3 regions of the Pseudoalteromonas sp. CST2 genome follow, and region 1 is predicted to be linked to each of the others. Evidence: predicted binding sites of a transcription regulator. Region 1 holds the regulator's gene; each other region holds the start of a gene.
The links. The regulator sigma-54, encoded in region 1, starts transcription at its own class of promoters, with help from an activator protein. The targets are predictions, from matches to a motif close to GTTGGCACGNNNNTNGNNT.

Region 1 (4,429 bases):
ATGGTTGCCAGAGTCTTTAGGTGCTGTTGGTTATCGCCATCTGGTACGATGAGTGCAACAAAAATATCAACAGGGCAGTTATCAATAGCATCAAAGTTAACAGGCGTGTCGCTAACAAGTACTAAAGCCAGCGGCTCTTCTACGCCACCCATTCTGCCATGAGGAATGGCGATACCCCGGCCAATACCAGTACTGCCTAGCTTTTCTCTGCTTGCCAGCGCATTAAGAATATCTTGTTGTGGTAAGTAGGGGAGCTTTTCATGAGCAAGCTCACTGATAAACTCTAAAATTCTTTTTTTACTACTAAAAAGGACCGCAGCTTTGCTGCAGTCCTGGCATACTAATGTACTTAATTTCATAATATTAGTGTCTAGCAAGCTTCTCTTTATGTTTTATGACTTGACGATCGAGCTTGTCAATCAACGAGTCTATAGCGGCATACATATCTTGGTGCTCTGTTGAGGCAAATAAATCTGCGCCACTTACATGAATAGTCGCTTCTGCTTTTTGGTTGAGTTTTTCTACATCGAGAATGACATGCACATTGCTAATATGATCTGAGTGCCTTTCTAGCTTTGCAAATTTATTATTTACATAGTCTCTAAGTGAATCAGTTACTTCTACGTGACGACCAGTTAGGTTTAGTTGCATAAGCATTTCCTCTTTGTTTTTTACGTCTTATATCAAACTCTTTCTCTGATTTGACGGTGGAATAGCTAGCGATTCACGGTATTTTGCTATTGTGCGTCTAGCTACTTTAATTCCTTGCTCTGCCAATATATCCGCAATTTTACTATCACTCAATGGTTTAGCTGAGTTTTCCGCGGCAATTAGCTTTTTAATTAGGGCACGTATTGCGGTTGATGAACACTCTCCGCCGTTTTCAGTGCTTACGTGGCTTGAGAAAAAATACTTAAGCTCAAAAATACCACGTGGCGTATGCATATATTTTTGCGTAGTAACACGCGAAATTGTCGATTCATGCATTTCTACCATTTCAGCAACATCGTTTAAAACCATTGGCTTCATGGCTTCTGGGCCATGTTCAAAAAATGCTTGTTGCTGTTTTACAATACAGTTTGTTACTTTGAGCAGCGTGTCGTTTCTGCTTTCAAGGCTTTTTATAAACCATTTAGCTTCTTGTAAGTGAGAGCGAATAAATTGGCTATCACCACTTGATTTTACGGTACGTGACATAGCCGCGTACTGACTATTTACGCGTATTTTTGGCATGCTATCTGGGTTTAGCTCTACCACCCAGCGGCCTTTTATTTTTTTAACCGACACATCCGGTATTACATACTCCGACTCTTCCCTTACTATGGTATCTGCAGGTTTTGGGTTGAGGGTATGTATTAGGGTCATGACCTCTTTAAGCTCGTCTTCTTTAAGCTTAGTCTTTTTCATTAATGTACGATAGTCGCGTGCCGCTAATAGATCAATGTGATCGGTTAAGATCATTTTAGTTTGTTCTATAAAAGGGGTGTCTTTATCAAACTGGTTTAGCTGAATACACAAGCACTCTTGTAAACTGCGCGCGGCTATACCTACAGGGTCAAATAACTGAATACGCTTTAAAACGGCTTCTATTTCATCAAGTTCAACTTCAACTTCGTCATCGTTTTCTTGGTTAAAGCTCTCTAAAATTTCTTCGCAACTTAGCGTTAAAATACCCGAGTCATCTACAGCTTCTACAATGGCAATAGCAATGGCTTCGTCAGTTGGGCTAAAAGGAGTAAGCTGAAGCTGCCACATTAAATACTCATGTAGCGTTTCAGTAGAGGCACCTTGATAAATAGACTCATCTTCCGGCATTGGGCCTGAGGATGCAGCAGGGGCTGCGCTCATGTACTCATCCCAGGTTACATCCATTGCCATATCATCGCTAACGGTGTCTTTATTTAAAGCTTCGCCACTGTCTTGCTCGTACTCGCTGGTTGTATCGTCAGCCGATGCGCTTACGGTTACATCATCCGTATCTGCTTTTTGCTCATTTTTTCCAGCCGACTCTTCCGTGTAATCTTGCTCTTCTACTTCTAATAGCGGGTTGCTATCAAGTGCTTCTTGTATTTCTTGCTGGAGATCCAATGTACTGAGCTGCAGCAAGCGAATCGCTTGTTGCAATTGTGGAGTCATTGTAAGTTGCTGGCCCATGCGCAGCTGTAATGATTGCCTCATGTATCTCTAACAATCCTTTTATGTTGTTATAATTAATATTAGCAGATGCTTGTAGGTGTGGCTTAAATGTTACAGCCTAAATTGCTCGCCTAAATAAACATCGCGTACAGTTTTGTCATTTAATACGTGTTCTGGGGTGCCAGATGCAATTAGCTCCCCATGAGAAACAATGTAGGCTTTTTCACAAACATCAAGGGTTTCTCTTACATTGTGATCGGTAATTAATACGCCAATGCCACGGTTTTTAAGATGTTCTATTATTTTCTTTATATCTAACACTGAAATCGGATCAACACCAGCAAAAGGCTCATCCAATAAAATAAATTTAGGGTTTGCTGCCAGTGCTCTGGCAATTTCTACACGGCGGCGTTCACCACCAGAAAGCGCCATACCTTGGCTATCGCGAATATGCTGAATACTAAATTCATCAAGTAAGTTGTTAAGCGTTTCTTCTCGCGCGGCTTTATTGAGCTCTTTACGCGTTTCTAAAATAGCCATTAGGTTTTGATAAACTGTTAGCTTTCTAAATATTGATGACTCTTGCGGCAAATAGCCAATGCCTAAGCGGGCGCGGCTGTGCATAGGTAATAACGTAATGTCGTTATCATCAATAGAAATTTTACCTTTGTCGCTAGGTACTAACCCTACAATCATGTAAAAGGTGGTGGTTTTACCTGCGCCATTAGGGCCCAATAAGCCAACAATGCTGCCGGCTTCTACTTCAAGGCCTACATTTTTTACAACTTGGCGGCCTTTATAGCTTTTTGCTAATAGTTCTGCTTTTAAGGTGCTCATGGTTGACCTTCGTTACCTGTTTTTTCTTTAATTTTTGCTTCAACAGGCACTAAAATTGTGTGGACACGATCCGTGGAGTTTTCGTCTTTTTCTGCGCTAATAAGCTGCTGCTGCATGTCGTAGGTAATACTTTTAGCATTAATTTTTTGACCGGCTTGTGCGACTTCAGCATCGCCAACAAGCGTTAAAAAGCGCTTTGCTACGTCGTAACGTACTTCGTTTGCACTGGCGCTCATTACGGTACCATCGTCTTGTTTTTCTTCGAAGTAGGCTGGGCTGCCAGTGGCAATAAGGAGTTGTTTGTTATCCCCTAAGTCTTCACGTTTATGTACTTCGAGTCGGTCGGCTGTAATTTTGCGATTGCCATGCACAATTTCGACGTTCTTTTCAAAAATACCTACGTTTTCTTTAAGTTGGCCTTCTTGACGGTCTGCACTAATAGAAATTTGATTTGCTGGCGGTTGAGCAGCAGGCTCAGCAGCAGAGGCGCTAAATGCAAGCATTAGCGATGGGATAATAAGTATTTTAGTGAGTTTATTGGTCATAATATATTGTTCGCGTATGGTTAATTAGTTTTATTACTTCGGTTTTTAAATCGGCTTCAAGGCCTTTACCGACAATTTTTAAATTAGGCCCAGTGACAACCACTGGCTGCTCAGAGCGCATTGTTAGCGCTTTAATGTCGACTTCGATGTTATCGGCATCGATGTTATCTATCATGGCGTTATCAACTAAATTTTTAGCAACCACATTGCCTTCTAAAATAAGTTGTTTATCTTCGTAAAGCGTTGCTTCGTCTGCATTTATTCGCCATGTTTGCTTTTCGTTATACAAGGTGAAAATAGGTTTTTCAAAAAACGTAAAACCAAGCTGTTGGTACAGCTCCATTTTAGCCGCTGTGACTTTATGGCTTATTTTGCCTTGCTCGTCATAGGCTGTTTGCTTAAGCTCTATAGCGGTGTAATCGGGCTTTGCAATTACTTCAGGTTCTTGCTCTGGCGCTACATTGGTTTGGGTAAAATAAGGGTACCAAAGCCAAACCATACAGCCGATGAATAACGCACTGAGTATAACGCGTGCTGCATTCATGAACTGGTGCCTTGTGTTGTAAGCGCTATGCCATTCTCTAGCATAAGTAAGTCTGTGAGTTCTCTAACGGCGCCAAAGCCGCCAGGCATTTGCGTAGTGTAATGCGATAAGCGCTTAATAAGCGGGTGTGCATCGTTTACTGCAACGGCAAAGCCAACGCGCTCCATTACTGGCATGTCAGGACCATCGTCGCCAATATAGGCTATTTGTTCATCAGTTAACTTTAAAGTGTTTTTGAGTTCTTGATAAGCAATAAGTTTGTCTTCTTGGCCTTGATAAATGTGCTGCACGGTTAAGCTGCTCATGCGAGTTTGTACTATTTCTGAGTGACGCCCCGTAATGACCGCAACTTCAAAGCCGCTATTGA
Region 2 (4,429 bases), on a different contig from region 1:
CCGCTTAAAAATTGCAGCCACCGTTAATAATGCTCAACGGTTTATTGAGATTCAAAAAGAATTTGGCAGCTTTAGTAATTACCAATGGCAATTTGTGGGCAATAAACCAATTATTAGTGATTTAAATAGTGTTGAAGACACCCCTGCAATTACCGAGGAGTCAAAAGCGTTTGCAAAAGATTTAAAAAAACGAGGTTTTAAATTTTTGGGCCCTACAACGGTATACGCACATATGCAGGCCTGTGGCATGGTTAACGATCATAGTAATGATTGTTTTAGAAGAGCCGAGATTATTAAAAATTATTAGCTGTAAGCTGTAAGCTGTAAGCTGTAAGCTGTAAGCTGTAAGCTGTAAGCTGTAAGCAAGAAATTAAAAGAGCCAAACTCGGTAATTTGTAGTGGTTCGGCACTTGCTAAGTTTGGCTAATCTCGCGATAGATTGTACTTTTTCATTTTTTCAACAAGCGTTGTACGCCTTACACCTAATATCTCTGCGGCGCGCGCAACAACGTAATCAAAACGCTCTAACGCTTGGGTAATTAAGCTTATTTCAAGCTCTGCTAAATAATCTTTAAGCTCTATACCTTCTTCGGGTAATACGCCAGATCCCGGTTGGCTAAATTCAGGCTCTGGTTCATTATCATAATCGCTAAAACCTGAGCTAAAAATATCGTTAAAGGCATCTTTTTCAAGTAGCTCTTCAGGGTACTCTGGCTCGTATGCGTCTACCTCGATGTAGCGATATTTATTGGGTAAATCGGGTACATCCACTACTTTTTCAGGGAACATAATCACCATGCGCTCCACTAAATTAGCAAGCTCTCGAATATTACCAGGCCAAGCATGCTCTTTTAGGCTCTCTACCGCGCGCTCTGTAAATTTAGCCGACGTACCACTTTGCTCATTCACACGACGCATTAACTCTTTAAGTAATAAAGGTATGTCGTCTGCACGCTCATTAAGAGACGGGTTTTCAATAGGAAACACGTTTAAACGGTAATATAAATCTTCCCTAAAGCTGCCCTTTTCAATCATTTCCTCAAGGTTGCGATGAGTAGCGGCAATCACCCGTACATCTGCTTGAATAGCTTTTGTGCCACCTACACGCTCGTAGCTGCGCTCTTGTAATACACGCAATAACTTTACTTGCATTTGCAGCGGCATATCGCCAATTTCATCTAAAAATAGCGTACCGCCTTGCGCTAATTCAAACCGCCCTTTACGTGCAGAAATAGCGCCGGTAAATGCCCCTTTTTCGTGACCGAATAGTTCGCTTTCTAGCAACTCTCCAGGTATGGCACCACAGTTTACTGGTACAAATGGCCCCGTATTGCGTTTAGATAATAAATGGACATTACGCGCAACCACCTCTTTACCCGTACCCGACTCGCCTAAAATAAGCACGTTTGCATCGGTTTTAGCCACTTGCTCTATCAAAAAGCGTACGTTTTTAACCGCATCAGTTTCGCCAACTAAACCATCAAATGTTTTATGTTGCTTATGATGCTTGTGACTTCCAGGAAGCATACGTTGGTACTGTTGGCAGTCGTGTAATAACTGTGTGGTTACTTCGTGATTAAACGGCTCACAAATTAGTCCCACTACATTAGCAATGCTTAATAATGGCTTGAGTGTTTCACCAATGAGTAAAAAAGGCAGGGTTGGGTAGCTTTTAATTAAGCCTTCATGATCTAAGCTTTGTAATGCGCCTAAAATAACAATGCATTCTTGCTGTTGATACTTACTACATACTTCTTCAAAGTCATTTTCATCAAGCAACTGCACAGCTTCCCCAATAAAGGTAAGTGATGCATGTAATCCTATTGCACGGTTATTATTATTATCTAAAATCAAGATCATAGTTAGCGAGCCATAATTTCACTAATTTATTTTATTAGCTAAATTGTAAGCGAGATCTGTATGGATGCAAGTAATAGCGGCGGTTTTTTGACATAAACGCCAAAAAATAGACATCGCTATAAAACAATAATACTTAATAATTAAAACTTAAGTATTGTTTTGTTGTTTAATACTTAAAGCTAATGCCATGTCTTGTTTTTTACTTAGTGCATAAATCTACGTAGGTCAAAAATATAAACTATAATTAACTTAAGTTGAAAGCAACGATGCCGATAACTAAATAAACGCAAGATGCTTGGCATTAATATTGCTTTTGTTTCGTATAGACGATTTCACATATTTATTTAGGATTTCCCCATGGCTCATGTTTCATTAAAAAAATATTCTCAAGTGCGCGCCAGCAACATTGCTGAAATGGCGCCCTATGAGCAAATTAACCTTATTTTTAGTAACATAATTGGCCGTTTGGCCGCTACTAAAGGTTTTATTGAGCGCAAAGAAATAGAAAAAAAAGGCGAAAACATCTCTGCCTGTATTTTACTCTTAGGTGCATTACAAGACGCGCTTAATTTAGAAGTGGAACAAGATCCGAGTATTTCAAATAATTTATTAGCACTTTATGACTACTGCCAAAGGCGCCTTGTGCAAGCAAATGTTGACAATGACATTGAGATTATTTCTGAGGTAGCTGGCATTATTAAAGAAATTAAAGAAGGGTGGGATAGCATTCCTGTCGATCAGCGTACTCCTGCGGTATAAGCTAATGGCTTTAGAGGAAACAAGCAAAGCTGAGCATATTAATCAATTACTCAGCCAAATTGAAGTATTAGTGCAAAGCAACAAAGCTGATGACGCCACGCCAATTATGGATACTTTAAATAGTGAGCTTAAGCGCTGGTGCGAAAGCGATAACCCGCCTACCGCCGAGCAACTTATGGTTGTGCAAGCCAACATCAACAACATTAGCAAACAAGCAAATGCAGTTAAAAACGAATCATCTAAAGCCATAATTAAGCAAAAAAAAACAGGTAAAGCAATCTCGGCTTATAAATCGGTTTAGCTACCTCTAGCAGCTTTAAACTTACTAAGCTTCTTAAAGGCAATATTTAGACATAAAAAAACCGTTTTTAAACGGTTTTTTTATGTTCATAATTAATATGGAAAATTAAGAATTATTACTCACCACACCAGGCATATTTTCAAGCTGCGCTTGCACGTAACTACTTGTCGAGTTTAAGCTCGCTACCAATAAATCCATGGCGTTGTATTGAGCGTATAACCTGTCAGATAACGATTCCATTTTACTTGTCAGGCTTTCGCGCTGTTCATCAATATCTTCTAATTGATTTGTTTTACTGTCGATACGGTTTTGGATAATGCCGTCAGAGTCAGTATAAAAACTCATTAACTCGTCAAACGATTGGGCAAAGCCGCCTTCGTCTTCATCAGTGCCTACAAAAAACTGCTGCACTAAGTCGACATCTTCATCAATTTTTTCATTTAAAGTCTCGGTATTAAGCGTCAATACTCCATAACGATCGGCTTCAACACCTAATTGCGAAAGTGATAATGAGTTGCCATTGCCTAAATCTACAGAGTCGGTAATCTGCTCTCGCAATTTAGACATTACACCGCGTAGTAACGAATCACCGGCCATTACACCAGCACCATCTTCGCTTGATGCCCCTAAGTTATTACTAAGTTCAAGTAATTCATTGTAACTAGAAATAAAATTGTTTAAGCCCGATTGGATATTGTTATTATTTTCGGTTACCGATATATCACTTAAATCATCATCAGTACCCTGAGCTTTTTTAGCGGTGATTGTTATACCGTCTATAACATCAGTAAACGTATTTGAAGAACTACTAACTGTGAGTGAGCCATCAATGGTAATGGATGCATCGGTTGCAGCAATAATTTCAGATGCATTTTGTACACCTGCAGAGTCAAAAGCTAAACGAGATAGCCCGTTGGTATCTGTGTTATTACCGTCAGTATCCGTTACTTCTACTTTAATCTCGTTTTCTAAGCCACTCTCTTTAGCTGAAAGAACTAAGTGTTGGCCTGTATCATCCGTTATGATTGTTGCGTTTATGCTATCGTTATCGCTGCTGTCGTTAATCGCATCTCTTATTTCACTTAAGGTAGCGGTATCTGATACTTCAATATCAAAGCTATTCTCGCCGGAGCTGAATGTCATAGTACCTTCACCCACAGCGGCGTCAGCATCAAAAGCTTCTGAAAGTATTTTATGCTCTGTAGCAAGGTTATTAACCTTTACAGAATAACCACCTGGCTGGGCGTCTTCATCAGCACTAATCGATATAAAATCATCATTGCCTGACGTGCTACGTTTTTGGTAATTATCTGCATCACCTAGCGCTTCCATTGCTGTTTGCACTTGTTGTAGCGCAGACTTTAAAGCCCCTACAGCAGAAATATCAGTAGTTAGCGTACTTTCTTGAGTATTTAGGCGAGCCTCGGCAGGAGCCTGCTCAGCGTTAACTAATGCATCAACTATGTCTGATACAGCTAAGCCAGAGCCTAAGCCATTAAACGAAATAGA
Region 3 (4,429 bases), on a different contig from region 1:
GCTCTACTTGTTTATCGGTTCTGAGTACTTCTGCTAAAAAGTAGCTTGGGAAAATCTGCTCCACTGTTTTACCAATTAGTTCAGCACTGGTTTTGCCCATAACCTCTTCAAACATCTTATTACAGCCGGCAAACACGCCGTTGTTATCTCGGTAATAAAATAAATCGGGGGAAGAGTCGACAATAGAGCGAAGGAGCATGCCTTGCTGAGCAAGTTCTTGTTGTGTTTTTTTACGCTCTGCTATTTCGCGGCGAAGCTCTTCAATGGCGCGATGCTTGGCATGAAAAGCCATTTTTCGCTCATCTATTTCAATGTTGAGGCGGTTGATATTATCTTTTAATGTTTGGTTTAACAGCTTTTCTTGTTTTGTGGCGCTGTCTAAATAAGCGTATGAGGCATCTAATTGTCTAATCGAGTTGAGTAAAATACTGATCATAAAAGGAGATACAACCGCGGTAAAAAATACCACTGCTAAAATATCAACTAAATTAACCTCTCCCAGTGCCACATAATAAAACATACTCGACAATATAAGCGACACGCCTAATAAAAGCGCGTAGCACATTGCCGCGGTTTTTAACTCGCCAAAGCGAGTTATTAAACTAGAAAGTACTCGAGCCCAAGGGCTCAAAGAAGAATCGGTCATAGGTCAGTGTATCTCGTTACTAGGCATAAATAAAAAGTGCCTATTAATAGTCAAACGCATTTTGCAGCAGATTTTAGCATTTTTCTATTAGCTATATTCATGTTGTGCGACAAAAACAGAAAATTTTCATGTTTACTTTTGCCTACTTGTTAAACTCATCATTTCAGCAATAAATTATTTAGTGTAAAATGCTGCGCTTTATTATGACCAATAACGAGTAGCGCACATGCAAACCAACATGCCCGATATAGCTGATACGGCTCCCGCCTTACAAACAGGTAAGTTAGACTGGGTTGGTATGGGCGAAATAGAACTGCCATTTATTTTTGAATCGAAAGATTTAGCACCCGTTACCGTTAACGCAAAAGCGCGTGCCTATGTTAATTTGCATAAAGAAGACGCTAAAGGCATTCATATGTCGCGTTTATTTTTAGCGCTTGATTTACTCTCAACAGAGCAACAAGTTAACCCACAAACTTTAGCTCAAGCACTCGATACCTTCATCACCAGCCACGAAGGATTAAGTGACAAAGCCCAAATAGAGTTTAAATTTGAATTACCGCTGCGTCGTAAATCGTTATTAAGCGGTAAAGCAGGTTGGAAAAGCTACCCAATTACCCTAACCAGCACTATTGAAAATAGCGTAATTAGCTACGAGCTAAGCGTTGATGTTACTTATTCATCAACCTGTCCATGCTCTGCAGCACTTGCTCGCCAACTTATTCAAAATGCTTTTAGCGAAAAGTTTAACCAAGAAACACTTAATCAAAAAGACGTTTTAGCATGGCTAGGTACAACGCAGGGTATTGTGGCAACGCCTCACTCACAGCGTTCAATTGCAAACGTTAAAGTAAAGCTAGACAACACAATTAGTGAATTTGACGTTGTAAATTTAATTGATACATTAGAAGCTGAGCTAAAAACCCCCGTACAAGCGGCAGTAAAACGTGAAGATGAGCAAGAATTTGCCCGCCTTAACGGTCAGAATTTAATGTTTTGTGAAGACGCTGCACGTAAAATTAAAGCGGTTCTTGAAAACGATAACTTTAGTGATTACTGGCTGCAAATTAATCATTACGAATCACTCCATGCGCATGATGCAGTCGCTATTGCCGTTAAAGGAATTGAGGGCGGTTACAAAGCCTAACAGCCCTGCTGCATTAATAATAAATACATACGGTAATTAGCCATAACAACCAATTTTAGGCACGTAAATTGCTTTACTTGAGCAGTGTCAATTTGTTGTTATGGAGTTACCGTATGGAATTCGCTTTATTATCAATTTTAGTATTAGTGGTTGGGGCCTCTGTGGTTGCGTCAAAATTTAGTGATGATGGCGGCAATCCCTATCCTTTTACCCGCAAACAAACCGTGTTTACACAGGTTGAGGGTGCATTTTTAAATCTTTTAGAGCGTGCGGTAGGTGATCAATACAAAATTGTGAGCCGCGTCAAACTCATCGATGTAATCGACTGCAAGCAAGGCCTTTCTGCTAAATCAAAACGTGCAGCTTTAGCTAAAGCTAAAAATAAGCAACTCGATTTTGTGCTGGTAGATAAAGAAAAAATGACGATAGTGGCTGCGGTCGATTTAGTTAACAACGCCAATAAAGATGGCCACAAAGCGCAGCGTGACTGGTTTGTAAACGGCGCTTTAGAATCTGCTGGCATTCCACATATTCGTATGAAAGTAAAATCAGGCTACCGCCCTTCTGAGGTGCGCGATGCAATTATGTTTAAATTAGGCAAACCTGCAGCGGTGCAATCGGCTCGTCCAACACGTAATCGTGTAAGTAAACCTGCGGTATTGTCACCTTCTCAGGCTAAAGCGCAAACCACTGCGTTAGCCGAAATTTAAAATAGAATTAAATACTCTCCTAAAAGTATTTAAAGCGAGCCGTAAAACAGCTCGCTTTTTTGTTTTTTATTGCTAACTTCACGTATAATCTACGTATTCAAACTCAGGAATCAAACACTATGAATGTTGGTATTATTGGCGCAATGGAGCCAGAAGTTAAAATTTTACGTGAAGCAATGCAAAACCCACAAGTGCTAACAAAAGCAGGGTTTACCTTTTACACAGGCGAATTAGCAGGTAATACAGTAACACTTGTGCAATCGGGTATTGGTAAAGTGGCATCAACGATTGCAACCACGTTATTAATTGATAACTTTAATCCTGATTGTGTTATTAACACAGGTTCTGCCGGTGGCTTTGATCCCTCTTTAAGTGTTGGCGATGTTGTTATCTCTTCAGAAGTACGCCATCACGATGTAGATGTAACCGCTTTTGGCTACGAAATTGGCCAAGTTCCACAAATGCCAGCAGGCTTTGCCGCACACCCAAAACTAGTTGAAGCTGCCGAGCAAACCATTGCGCAAATTAGCGAAGTAAAAACCTTAGTAGGCTTAATTTGTACGGGTGATTCATTTATGTGTGACCCAGTGCGAATTGATAAAGCACGCAGCGACTTTCCTACAATGCTTGCAGTAGAAATGGAAGGCGCATCTATTGCACAAACGTGTTTTGCGCTTAATACGCCATTTGTGGTTATTCGCTCTATGTCTGACATTGCCGGTAAAGAGTCGCCGCAATCGTTTGAAGAATACTTAGAGACTGCATCAATCAACTCATCAAAAATGGTTGTTGCACTATTGGAAAAACTAACAAAAGTTACGCTGTAAATGCTAAGCAATATTGTTCAAAACCATTTGGACTTTATTGCCTTTTTTGTGGCGCTCATTGCTGAGCGCTTTTTCCCGTTAAAAAGCTGGTATCACCCCAATACAGTATTAACCGCTATATTTAGTGCTATAGGAAAACGGGTTTATAAACCAAGTGAGCCTAAAAGTTACCTTTATTTAGCCTCCACTCTTGCCTGTGCGCTAGTTTTAAGCGTTATTCTTATTATTATTGTGTTACTGCTTGAATTTGCCTTTTATCCTGAGCTGCTAGCGGGCCTCATTTTATATTTGTGCCTAGAAAGCAAAGCGATTGAAAAAAAAGCCCTGCGTGTTGCAAAGTTAGTAAAACAAAACCAAAAATCTACCGCGCGTGAACTCGTAAAGCCACTGCTTGCCCGAGAGGTCAATAAGCTCTCAGCGCCAGGTATTATTAAAGCCTTAATTGAAAGCTTAATTTTACGAACTGCCCGTAATTACTTTACCGTTATATTTATATTTTTATTACTTGGGCCAATTGCCGCTTTAGCGTATCGGCTACTGACTTTAATGCAGCATGCTTGGCGCACCGATATTTCACCTAATAGCCACTTTTTAAAACCGCTTAAAATCCTTTTGTTTATAATCGAATTTATCCCCGTACGCTTACTTGCATTAACCATTGCCGCAAGCAAAGCCAGTAAACAAAGTATGCATTACATAAAGCACTATGGCAGACACTTTTATCAAACAAATACAGGGTGGATTTTAAGTGTGTGCTCCGCCTCTATTGGCGTACAGCTAGGCGGCCCTGCGGTTTATTTTGGTAAGCGTTTTAATAAAATGCGAATTGGGACCGAGCGACTCCCAAAACCCGAAGACGTCCCTGTGCTCATAAATAGATTAAATCAAGCGCATGCCTTTTGGCTGTTAGTTATTATCAGTATTGAGATATTAAAGCTGATTTAGTGTTTTTTTAGCAGCCAAAATACGCGCACAAAAAAACCAGCCTAAGCTGGTTTTTTAGTTTTAACTGCGCTTACGCAACAGTAATGTTGGCAAACTTACGTTTACCTACTTGGTAAATAGCGGTCGTGCCTTTTGCTACTTCAAGTTTTGTATC

Region 2: fliS (flagellar export chaperone FliS) is a predicted target of sigma-54. The motif match lies at 2,155-2,173, and genes of this name have one in related genera.
Region 3: PSH41_RS19155 (DUF2726 domain-containing protein) is a predicted target of sigma-54. The motif match lies at 1,849-1,867, and genes of this name have one in related genera.

What each region holds. Positions count from the first base shown of each region.
Region 1 covers NZ_JAQREO010000001.1:215,559-219,987, forward strand. Annotated here, with positions in the region: gene PSH41_RS00970 (PTS sugar transporter subunit IIA) at 1-359, opposite strand, end outside; gene hpf (ribosome hibernation promoting factor) at 364-651, opposite strand; gene PSH41_RS00980 (RNA polymerase factor sigma-54) at 679-2,178, opposite strand; gene lptB (LPS export ABC transporter ATP-binding protein) at 2,248-2,973, opposite strand; gene lptA (lipopolysaccharide transport periplasmic protein LptA) at 2,970-3,518, opposite strand; gene lptC (LPS export ABC transporter periplasmic protein LptC) at 3,508-4,062, opposite strand; gene kdsC (3-deoxy-manno-octulosonate-8-phosphatase KdsC) at 4,059-4,429, opposite strand, start outside.
Region 2 covers NZ_JAQREO010000007.1:33,898-38,326, reverse strand. Annotated here, with positions in the region: gene PSH41_RS10925 (DNA-3-methyladenine glycosylase I) at 1-307, shown strand, start outside; gene PSH41_RS10920 (sigma-54 dependent transcriptional regulator) at 424-1,860, opposite strand; gene fliS (flagellar export chaperone FliS) at 2,218-2,619, shown strand; gene PSH41_RS10910 (hypothetical protein) at 2,624-2,920, shown strand; gene fliD (flagellar filament capping protein FliD) at 3,026-4,429, opposite strand, start outside.
Region 3 covers NZ_JAQREO010000021.1:27,973-32,401, reverse strand. Annotated here, with positions in the region: gene arcB (aerobic respiration two-component sensor histidine kinase ArcB) at 1-646, opposite strand, end outside; gene folE2 (GTP cyclohydrolase FolE2) at 873-1,793, shown strand; gene PSH41_RS19155 (DUF2726 domain-containing protein) at 1,907-2,503, shown strand; gene mtnN (5'-methylthioadenosine/S-adenosylhomocysteine nucleosidase) at 2,623-3,330, shown strand; gene PSH41_RS19145 (cobalamin biosynthesis protein CobD/CbiB) at 3,331-4,275, shown strand; gene tyrS (tyrosine--tRNA ligase) at 4,346-4,429, opposite strand, start outside.